2 linked regions of the Pedobacter sp. W3I1 genome follow. The protein of the gene in region 1 interacts with the protein of each later gene in a pairwise test. Links are inferred from orthologs where the notes say so. Each region holds a gene or a part of one and is shown on either strand. Other genes may lie near its edges.

What was found. The genes of interacting proteins can lie anywhere in the genome.
Region 2: the proteins of QF042_RS13655 (region 1) and QF042_RS00260 interact in binary tests that used the Escherichia coli proteins (3 or more experiments, as listed by UniProt). The link is inferred for Pedobacter sp. W3I1 from one-to-one orthologs.

What each region holds. Positions count from the first base shown.
Region 1 is NZ_JAUSXN010000001.1:3,260,551-3,266,370, forward strand. The notes cover bases 1,377-4,202. They hold QF042_RS13655 (citrate synthase), read right to left. Parts: upstream 3,522-4,202; coding sequence 2,232-3,521; downstream 1,377-2,231. Other genes in these bases: QF042_RS13650 (DUF3667 domain-containing protein), read left to right, coding at 1,377-2,059; QF042_RS13660 (DUF3347 domain-containing protein), read right to left, coding at 3,654-4,184. Also shown: QF042_RS13645 (nucleoside permease), read left to right, coding at 1-925; more of QF042_RS13650, read left to right, coding at 941-1,376; QF042_RS13665 (hypothetical protein), read right to left, coding at 4,281-4,832; QF042_RS13670 (hypothetical protein), read right to left, coding at 4,985-5,503; tRNA (adenosine(37)-N6)-dimethylallyltransferase MiaA, read right to left, coding at 5,625-5,820.
Region 2 is NZ_JAUSXN010000001.1:47,919-53,781, forward strand. Bases 976-3,844 are described here. They hold QF042_RS00260 (diacylglycerol kinase family protein), read right to left. Parts: upstream 2,917-3,844; coding sequence 2,035-2,916; downstream 976-2,034. Other genes in these bases: QF042_RS00245 (LytTR family DNA-binding domain-containing protein), read right to left, coding at 976-1,102; QF042_RS00250 (hypothetical protein), read right to left, coding at 1,092-1,286; QF042_RS00255 (translation initiation factor), read right to left, coding at 1,511-1,861; metK (methionine adenosyltransferase), read left to right, coding at 3,142-3,844. In the rest of the region: hisS (histidine--tRNA ligase), read right to left, coding at 1-245; more of QF042_RS00245, read right to left, coding at 479-975; more of metK, read left to right, coding at 3,845-4,392; QF042_RS00270 (peptidase domain-containing ABC transporter), read right to left, coding at 5,322-5,863. UniProt on the Escherichia coli protein: In vitro phosphorylates phosphatidylglycerol but not diacylglycerol; the in vivo substrate is unknown.

The DNA of each region.
Region 1 (5,820 bases):
AACAGGCAATAAAGCAAGTGCAAATCAGTTTTACATTGCAGGTATCAGTGCCTTATTATTAGGTGTATATTCTTTTACACTCCCGGCATGTAAGCCTTTGAATTTAATCAGTGAGAAAAAAACATTTGCACAAAAACTTGGCTTAGAATCATTCAGGCTGTTTGCTGATTATAAAATGGCTCTATTTTTCATCTTTTCTATGTTTTTAGGGGCAGCATTACAATTAACAAATGCTTATGGTGATGTTTTTTTAGATGAATTTAAATTATTCCCGGTTTTTGCCGAATCTTTTGTAATCCGCTATTCTACTATCATTTTATCCATTTCTCAAATATCAGAAACGCTGTTTATTTTGGCTATTCCATTCTTTTTGAAACGGTTTGGGATTAAATGGGTAATTGCAATTGCCATGTTTGCCTGGGTATTGCGTTTCGGCTTATTTGCTTTTGGCGATCCCTCTACCAATTTATGGATGATCATCACCTCTTGTATTGTATACGGTATGGCATTCGATTTCTTTAATATTTCGGGATCACTGTTTGTAGAAACTTCAACTACTCCAAAAACGCGTTCATCAGCCCAGGGTTTATTTATGATGATGACTAATGGTTTCGGAGCGGTGTTTGGAAGTTTAGTATCAGGCTGGATGATTAATAAATATTTTACTACCTATTATAGCAGTATCGATTCGTTATCTAAATATGTAAAGAGCGAAGCCGATAATAAACATTTGCTTCAATTTTTGAAAAACAAAGGAATTAGTGTATTAGAGAATGGAAATTTAAGTAGGGCATTAGATGTAAAAGACTGGCACAATATCTGGCTATCTTTCACCATCTATGTTTTAGTTATTGCGATAGTTTTTGTAATCATATTTAAACACAAACATACCCGAGCAGAAGTAGAAGCCATTAACCATTTATAATTTCGATTTATCCCCATGTCAGCTGGTAAGTACAGAAAAGAACACAACTGCCTAAACTGTGGCGCTCATGTTGAGAAACATTATTGTAGCGACTGCGGTCAACCAAATTTAGAATTAAAAGAAAGTTTCTGGGCTTTTATCAGTCATAGTATTGCACATTACTTTCATTTCGACAATAAATTTTTTCAAACCCTCTCTCCTCTTTTAACAAAACCTGGTCAGGTTACACTCGATTACTTAGCTGGCAAAAGAGCCAGGTATATCAATCCGGTGAGCATGTACATCTTCGTGTCTATTGTATACTTTTTGGTGGTGTATTCGCCAAAACATGTAGAAAAAAACGCTCATGAATCAATTAAGGTTGAAAGAGAAAAAGATGAAAATGTTACGGATAGTGTTAACAAAGCACTTATGCTTCCAGGAGTACCTAAAGCTATTGCAAATAGAACTGCAAAATCGCTGAATAAGGTCATAAAAACAAAAGACTTTAAAAGGCTTGGTTTTGCAGATCAGGAAGCAGAATTAAAAAGGCTTGAAGTAGAAAATACTTCACTTAAATCAGATTCAATTAATGACCTTATAGAAGATTTTAATGACATCCATATTGAAAGAAACGACAGTACTTATGCTGCTTACCTGGTAAGACAAAAGAAATTACCACTTATTGAGCAGGATAATTGGTATGAGCGCATGATTAAAAAAAGAGCGATTAATATTGGCGAAAAATCTGAAGTCATTCAAGAGACACTGGAACACAACAGACCAAAACAATACTTTTTGTTAATGCCTTTATTGGCGCTTTTTATTATGTGGAATTTCAGGAAAAATCATATTTATTATTTAAATCACCTGATTTTTGCCATCCATGGCATGACTGCCTATTTTATTGTTCAAATTTTTACCGATCCATTAATTAAACATGTTTTTGGTAAGGGTACCATTGTTACCAATATTATTGAACTTGGCGTTGTAGTTTGGATCTGCTGGTATATGTATAATGCTTTAAAAGTATTTTACCAGCGGAAACGCTGGAGCATTATTTTTAAAATGTTTTGGATCATCGTAATGTATTGGATAGCTTTTAATGTATCAGAAGTGATCATGGTAAACCTGATTTATTACGTGGCTACTTAAACTGGTATAAGAAAGATCGTCATTTCGAGCGAAGTGCAACGCAGTCGAGAAATCTATTATTAGATCTCTCCATTTCGCTTCGCTCCAGTCGAGATGACGATCAGTCGATAAAAAATAACCCCATAAAAAAACCACCCGATACTATCGGGTGGTTTTTTTATGCTTAATGAAATTATTTTCTGTCTTTAAGCTCAACAAATTCTCTATCCGTTTCACCTACATAAATCTGACGTGGACGACCTATCGGTTCTTTGTTTTCGTGCATTTCTTTCCATTGTGCAATCCATCCTGGTAAACGGCCTAAAGCAAATAGAACGGTAAACATTTCAGATGGGAAGCCTAATGCGCGGTAAATAATACCTGAATAGAAATCCACATTTGGATATAACTTACGATCAATGAAGTATTGATCAGTTAAAGCTGCTTCTTCTAATTTTTTAGCAATTTCTAAAATCGGGTCATCAATACCTAAGTTTTCTAAGATATCATCGCATGCTTTTTTAATGATTTTAGCTCTTGGATCGAAGTTTTTGTAAACCCTATGTCCAAAACCCATCATGCGGAACGAATCGTTTTTATCTTTTGCTTTATTAATCCACTTCTCTGTATCACCACCATCAGCTTTAATCAATTCAAGCATGTCGATAACAGCCTGATTGGCACCACCATGTAGCGGGCCCCAGAGTGCAGCAATACCTGCAGCAATTGAAGCATATAAATTACAGTCAGACGAACCTACAATACGTACGGTAGATGCTGAACAATTTTGCTCGTGATCTGCATGCAGAATAAGCAATTTATTCATGGCATTAACCACGATCGGATTTACATCGTAATCTTCTGTTCGCTGTCCAAAGGTCATCCAAAGAAAATTGGTTACATAATCATATTTATTTTTTGGATAAATAAGTGGATGACCTAATGATTTTTTATAAACGAAAGAAACAATGGTTGGAAATTTAGCCAAAAGTTTAATGATGGTTAAATCTTGTTCTTCTGCGGTTTGATTTGGCTTTAAACACTCAGGATAAAATGTAGATAATGAGAAGATTAATGAGCCCAACTGACCCATTGGATGAGATCTTGATGGATAACCATCAAAAAATTTCTTCATATCTTCATGGATCAAAGTATGCTTACTGATATCAGCCTGTAAATCTTCCAATTGTTTTTGTGTTGGAAGGTCACCGTAAATAATCAGATAAATCACTTCCAGAAAACTCGATTTTGCGGCAAGCTCTTCGATGGAATATCCTCTATATTTTAAAATGCCTTTTTCACCATCTAAAAAAGTGATTTTACTTTTGGTAGAACCAGTATTTTTAAAACCAGTATCTAAAGTTACGAAGCCCGTAAGATCTCTTAATTTCGAAATATCAATGGCCTTTTCATCTTCTGTTCCTGTAATTACTGGCAATTCTACTGTCTTACCATCAACTTTTATCTCTGCAATATCTGACATATTATTGTATTGTGTTTATAGCTTCTAAATTATATAAAATTAATATACATGCATAACAAATCTGTTAAATTAATATGAATAATTGGTCAAAATGACGTAACAATCATGCTTAATTAAATCAGATTTAAAACCTTATTTTGCTTTAATCTCTTCAGCAACCCTGCCGCATTCTAACATTTCGTTACCATAATAGGGATTTTTAATTTCCTTTTCGGTTGATAACCAATCACCACCGTTTCCTTTGTTAGCCATTGGGCAATGTTGAACATAGATTGTGCCTTTTTCTATTTCTGCATTTTTAAGTAAAGCAATTAAATCAGCACTTAAAACGGTAAAATCTTTTCGTTGTGAAACCAGATTACTGCTCGTAGCAATTTTTCCGGCAATATCGGCGGTAGGTTCGCAACCTTCGTAGGCAGCTAAACTATTTTTTAATACAGCAGCAGATTTTTGTGTAGCTACAGCATCAGATTTTACCAGTGCATTTTTTAAATCTACATATTGTGTAAATATGGCCAGCTTCCTTTCATCTTTTATCGAAACCTCATTTTTAACCGATACAGAATCTGTTTTTGCTGAGTCTTTTGCTTCTGATGATTTTTTATCAGCCTGATTGCAGGCCATTAATGCGGTGATTATTGCTATTCCGAATATTCTTTTCATTGCATTTGGTTTTCGGCTCAAAATAGCAATTAAAATGGTAAATAAATAAAAAAGTCCCGATTTTCATCGGGACTTTAAAATTATATGATGTTCTAATTATAATTTAAAATTATAAGCCAACCTCAGGTTAAATTGTCCGGTTTTCATGAAGTAAAGATCAGAAGCGCTATTGTTTACATAACCTTCATATTTCACGCCAAGATCAAGTCCGTTTTTCCATTCATAACCTAAACCACCGGTATAAATAAAGTTCATGTTGGCGCCATCTTTGATGGCCAAACCTGAACCAAGTTCAGTAGCCAGGTACATTCTTTCGATCGGGAATACCCTAACACCACCTAATAAAGGAATAAATTCGAATTTAAGCGGGCTGCCTTTCCATTTTAAACGGGTATAACCACCAGAAGCTGTTAAGGCTACGAAAGGGCTTAAATCATACTGAAGTTTTACATCTGCACCATAACCATAATCCATTTCAGATTTGTCTGGAAATAATCCGCCATTTACGCCAACACCAATTTTAAAAGCCATACCGCTTCCGGTTGTCATTGGTTCGGTAGTGCCCATTGTTTGTGCTTTTAAGTTTAAAGTGGTTAAAGTGGCAAGGGCCGTTAATGTCATTGCAAAAAGTTTAGTAACTGTTTTCATTTTTAGATATTTTAATTTATTAATTAAGGGTTTAGTTTATATACGTTAAAATATCTATTGTGGATTTTCAGGTTTTCATTTTTTTCAGAATGTTATGAAATAAAAAAGCCCCGACTAAAAGTCGGGGCTCCAGATATTATATGTGATTAAGCTTACAAGCTAAATCCGTATGCTAAACGTAAACCAACATATCCTGTGCTAGTTCCGCTCTGAGCTAAACCTTCATATTTAAGACCTAAATCTAAACCGTTACTCCATGCGTAACCAACAGCTGGTGAATACACAAAAGAAGTTTTGCTACCTTCGTTTGTACCGAAACCAGCACCCAATTCTGCTAAACCATAAATTCCAGAACCAGATTCATTGAAAAAGTATTTAACACCAGCTTTTACAGGGATATATCCAAAATCAGCATAATCAACACCAGTATTGCCAATTTCTTTACCTAAAAAACGAGTATAACCAGCAGTAACCGGAATTGATAATTGTTTATCGATATCAAATTGATAACGTAAATCTGCACCAAGCGCCACGCTATATGCATCGCTTGTTGGTATACCACCAATAATTCCTATTCCTAATTTTTGAGAAGATTGCGCATTAGCATTTGTAGTAAAGAATAAAGCCACGACAGCTGCTGAAGTAGCAATGATTTTAGTAATTGTTTTCATTATAAAAATTGTTTTTGAGTTAAACTATATGCATCTCCATATACAAAGGTTGTGCCAAAAGGGCTTTTTTGATGCTATTTAGCCTTAATCCAACGTTAATATGACCAATAAAAATTAAATTTTAAATAAGTGAAACCTTTTCAACTATCAACTGTTTTAGTAGGTTTGCCGGTGCTGATGCATTGAGCCAAATGATTCCGATATTGTCCTTTTCCATTTTTCTGAAAAAGGTATTTTGCCGTTTGGCATATTGGCAAATGGCAGTTCCAAGTTTCAGCTTTAGCTCATCAAAAGTGAATAGGCCATCCAGATAGTTG
Region 2 (5,863 bases), 3.2 Mb from region 1 along the record:
TTATCTAAAACTTTTTGGCTCAAATATTCCCCACTATTTAAAATTTTAAAAATCAGTTTATCGCCTTCATCGCCATACTTTCCAGTTAAAGTAGATAGGTTTTCAAAACTTGGGGTCTGAATTTCGGCATAACCATATTTTCTAAAAACCGTTTTAATGGTATCGTAAATAAAGTTGCGTTTTACCATTTCAACAGGAGAAAAATCGCGGGTACCTTTTGCTAATGAGGGTTTAATAACTGACATAGCCGCAAAAGTACAAAAATGTAATGTTTAAACCTCGCAGGTTTTTATGATCGTATAAAATCGTTAAGTTATTAAATCCTCAGGGTTTAATTGCAAACTTCCAACTATTAACTGTCAACTGATTTGGGCGTTCCCCAAGCTACGCAAGGGTCGGGCTTTTCAGGGCTACGCTGCGCTCCGGTACCGATGAAGGATCGGCACTGAACCCTTACAATCCCTAACGCGAACTTTACTCATGAGCGATTACTTCCCAAAATTTCTTTCACCAATTCCCGATTTGGTTTACTCACAGGAATTTTATCGCCACTATCCATTAACAATGTTCCACCATCTTCTTTCAGCCAACTCTTCACAAATTTTGGGTTGACCAGATGACTTTGGTGTGCCCGCACAAAACCATGTGGTTTTAGTAGATCGGAATATTCCTTTAACGATTTTGAAATTAACAATTGTCCGCCATCACTAAAGAAGAAATTAGTATAGTTGTTATCTGCCTCACATCTTATTATTTCTTCGGTATTAACATATCTGATTTCATTCTGTTGAGGCAAAGCAATTCTGGTATTTACTTTTACCGTTTCTTTTAAATTGGTTTTTTCCTCAATTGTAGGGTTTTGATAAGCAAGCGGAGATGCAAAGTTTATGGCCACCGTATTCGGAGCCAGGTTTGATGGCGTATTCCGGTTCTTTTTAATTAAAAAGTAGATGAACATACAAATACCAAAAACGAAAGCCAAAAACAGCAATCCAACGATCAAAATAATGATCAGTTCGGCCGTGCCCAACATAGCTGCATGTGCAATCTGAATGCCATAGGCCAGTATAAAAATTAACCCGAAAATTATCTTATTTTTCATTTTCTACCTGCTTAGATCTTTTGAATAAATATAGACATAAGAAAACAAAACCGACTATTACAGCTATTGAGACAAAGCCTACCATAATGAGGAGAATTATTTCTGGTCCACCAATAGTTGCAGCATGCGCCACCTGTAGGCTAAAAGAAAGGATAAAGAGGAATAAAAATAACAACTGTTTCATGTTGATTGATTTAAATGGTTTAGCGAAAGTACTTCCACGACATACATTTAAAAATCGACACTGAGGATTGGCTGGCTTATGATGAGGATTGGCAGGTAATCTTTTAGTATTTTAGAGGTCGTCGTAGTCAAAGACCATTATTTCCAGACAATCAATAAGGCCCTTCGACTACGCTCAGGATGACACCTCTTTTGATTCAGCTATAAATTTAATCATAGTGAATACTACCCTCCAGCTTTTTTCACTTTGTATCCATCCTTTTGGAGAATGCCCATCACTTTATCACGCACATCGCCCTGGATCATGATTTCACCGTCTTTAACCGAGCCACCCACACCACATTTGGTTTTCAGCATTTTGCCCAGAACCTCTAAATCTTCTGAGCGGCCCCTGAAACCTGTAATTAAGGTTACCGCTTTACCGCCACGGTTCTTTTTATCGAGCATTACCCTTAAATCCTGTTGGTTATTTGGTGAAGTAACGGTATCATCAACTTCTTCTTCATATTCGAACTCTGGATTGGTAGAATACATAATTCCACCAAGATCGCTTAAACTGTTTTTCTTTGGTTTCATGTTTTAAAAAGGTTCATTGGCCATTGGTTTATTAGTCCATGGTTGATAGTTAATAGCCTACTCTATGTTATATTGTCATTGGTAGGCTAGATATGAGCGAGCCGAAGCTATCTATTTAACTGGTTTAACCGATTAATCGCCGCCAAACTCCAAACGCTCAACTCCAAACTCAATTAGGGTACAATCACTTTGAGCGAGAGCGGGTTTACTACCGCGTGTATCTCTGTCCCCATTTGTAATGGCTCTCCATCCACATGCACTGCGCCAGCTTTTTCTCTGGTTATTTTAATGTTTTTGCCTTTAATAATTTCAATCATATCTGATGTTTCCGCCTTCCCCCTTAACATTACATAACCTAATAATGGCAGTTTTATTGTCGGAAAAGGTTTAATAATACAAACATCCAGCAAACCATCTTTTATAGAGGCGTTAGGTGCAATATAAACGTCGTTTCCATACTGAGAAGAATTGGCAATGCTGATGGCAAAAGCTTTCCGGGTATATTCAATACCATCAATATTGATCAGGTAAGTTTGTGCTTTATAGTTAAAAACCTCCTTAAAACCCAGCTTTATATAACCTGATAGTCCGCGTTTTTTATCTTTCGAGAAAACAGAACTCAAATGGGCATCGAAACCCATTCCAGCCAGGTTGAAAAAACATTTTTGGTTAAACTCGGCACTATCAATCCGATCGACTTTAAAATTATTGATCAGGGAAAGTGCATACCTTAAGTTTTTGGAAATATTTAAAAACCTGGCCAGACCATTCCCAGATCCAAGGGGCAAAATCCCTAAAACCTTATCGTGTTTTAGCACTTTGCTTGCTACCTCGTTAATGGTTCCATCGCCACCCGCAGCCACAATTACATCGAAGTTTTTAGTTGCTGCCTCATCTGCCAATTCCGCGGCATGGCCAACATATTCGCTAAAAACAAAGTTTGGGCTAAACTTTTCTTTATCCAGATATTGATCAATAAAATCGGGGATGCGTAACTTCCCTCTCCCACCAGAGATAGGGTTTATAATAAAGAGGATATTGATCTTTGTGTGCAAAGTGTAAGAATGAGTGCACAAAATAATCTATAATTTTTGAAATAAAGAAAATATGCTAATTTTGCACCAGTAAAAAAGTGGATTGATTTGCTATCCCGATACCTCGGGACCGGATTGCAACCACTTAAAAAAATTGCTAATGCCTTCTTTCAATCATTTAAACACCTGTTTCCAAGGGGTTTGGCAATTCTTAATTTGTTTATTTACCATTAATTTATTTAATAAATGTCATATTTATTTACATCAGAATCTGTTTCTGAAGGCCACCCAGATAAAATCGCCGATCAAATTTCGGATGCATTAATTGATAACTTTTTAGCTTTCGATCCAGAATCAAAGGTTGCTTGCGAAACTTTGGTAACTACTGGTCAGGTTATTTTGGCTGGTGAGGTAAAATCTAAAACATATTTAGATGTACAACAAATTGCCCGTGATGTAATTAAGAAAATAGGGTACACCAAAAGCGAGTACATGTTTGAGGCCAACTCTTGCGGAATTTTATCAGCAATACACGAGCAATCTCAAGATATTAACCAGGGTGTAGATAGAAGCAACAAAGAAGAACAAGGTGCTGGCGATCAGGGTATGATGTTTGGTTATGCTACCAACGAAACGGAAGACTATATGCCATTGGCATTAAATCTTTCTCATAAATTATTACAGGAATTGGCTGTTTTGCGCCGCGAAAATAACGAAATTACTTATTTACGCCCTGATGCAAAAAGCCAGGTTACGTTAGAGTACGACGATAATAACAAACCAGTGCGTATTGATGCGATTGTAATTTCAACGCAGCACGATGATTTTGATGAAGAGGCAACCATGTTGGCTAAAATCAAAACTGATTTAGTGAATATCCTGATTCCAAGAATTATCAAAGCCAATCCGGCTTACGCACATTTATTTAACGATAAAATTGAATACCACATTAACCCAACCGGTAAATTTGTAATTGGTGGTCCTCATGGCGATACCGGTTTAACCGGAAGAAAAATTATTGTTGATACTTACGGTGGTAAAGGTGCTCACGGTGGTGGTGCTTTCTCTGGTAAAGATCCAAGTAAGGTGGATAGAAGTGCCGCTTATGCTACACGCCATATTGCTAAAAACTTAGTGGCTGCTGGTGTGGCCGACGAAATTTTAGTTCAGGTATCATATGCTATCGGGGTTGCAAAACCAATGGGTATTTACATCAATACTTACGGCACTGGTAAAGTGGGTAAAACAGATGGCGAGATTGCTAAAATTGTAGAATCGATTTTCGATATGCGCCCTTATTTTATTGAGCAACGCTTGAAATTAAGAAACCCAATTTATAGCGAAACGGCTGCCTACGGACACATGGGCCGTAAGCCAGAAACGGTTACCAAAACTTTCAGAACACCAAATGGTGAAGAAAAAACAGTTACTGTTGATTTGTTTACCTGGGAGAAATTAGATTACGTAGATCAGGTTAAAGCTGCTTTCGGCATTTAATTCTTCTAATAAATTTTATAGAAAAGGCGTTTTGCATCATTGCAGAACGCCTTTTTTGTTGTGGCCTGCGCGTAACTTACGAAGTTTGCCGGTGCATGTGGCCTGCCCAAGCTTCGTAAGTTGGCCTCGTGTAGTCGGATGGTAACATTCAACACCACCAGATTCCATATTGGGTGGCTCAGCAAACAGCAGAAAAATCATTGATAACTTTTTTGAAAAGCAGGTTCCTGTGTGCATCGGTTTCGAAAGCCCTGCCATCCGCTTTATCCCGATTTTACATCGGGATGCTCGCTTTTGTCAGGTTTATTGAACTTGAGCCGGTGGTTCTTGGCAAAGAATCCCCACTCAAAAATAAATACTTGGAACTGTGCTATCTTCAGTTAATGGAGGAAGCGGATTCTCCCTTGTCTAAAATCAGAATTTGTTGTCCTGCAGTCAGATGTTACCATCTGACTGGATATTTGTGTCGGATGGTAACATCAATTCCATGTTTGGTGGCTCACCAAACAGCAGGAAATGTCGGATATGAAATAATGAGCTTGTGTTTTTTGAAAAGCAAGGTTCTGTGTACATCGGTACCGAAAGTCCCGCCATCCGCTTTATCCCGATTTTACATCGGGATGCTCGCTCCTTTCAGGTTTATTTAACTTAGGCTGGTGGTCTTAGGAAGATTAATCCCTCACAAAGAAATATTCTGGAACTGTGCTATTTTCCGGTAATAGTAGCAAAAGCCTAACCCACCCAAACCTGATTGAAATGGAAAGCCCGTAATCCCGATCTTCATCGGGAGCGGACTTGTAATAAAAAGCAGGACGAACATTAAAAAAAGCTACAACAACTGCTTTACAAAAAATAATATAAAACATGCTTTTCCCCTCCCTAGACTTACGAAATTTTCCCTACACCCGTACCCGCCTAAACTTCGTAAGCTAGGCCAAGTGGTATTTCAGTTCCTGATGGCTGCCCTGCTCAACCACTACACCCTTATCCAATACAATAATTTTATCGGCATTATTCAATGTGCTCGATCGGTGCGTAATTACAATTACAGTTTTCTGTTCAGCTTTTAAAAGTTCGATCATTCGTTGTACATGTTGCTCAGAAACCGAATCGAGCGATGAGGTGGCCTCATCTAAAATTAGAATTTCAGGATCGCGATATAAAGCCCTTGCAATGGCAATCCGCTGCCTTTGCCCGCCTGATAAAGCTGTTCCGTTTTCACCCAAATAAGTTTGAAAGCCTTTGGGTAAAGCCTCTATAAAACCAATTAAACCCAATTTAGTGGCAATATCAATAATTTTTTGCATGTCGGGTTCTTCTTCGCCAATGGCAATATTATCGATTACGTTACCAGCAAATAAATCGATCTGCTGGGGCACTACTGATATCATTCTGCGAAGCGAAGAATTGGTTATGTATTTCAGATCATATTTGCCAATGCGCACATTGCCCGCCTGTATAGGATAAATAT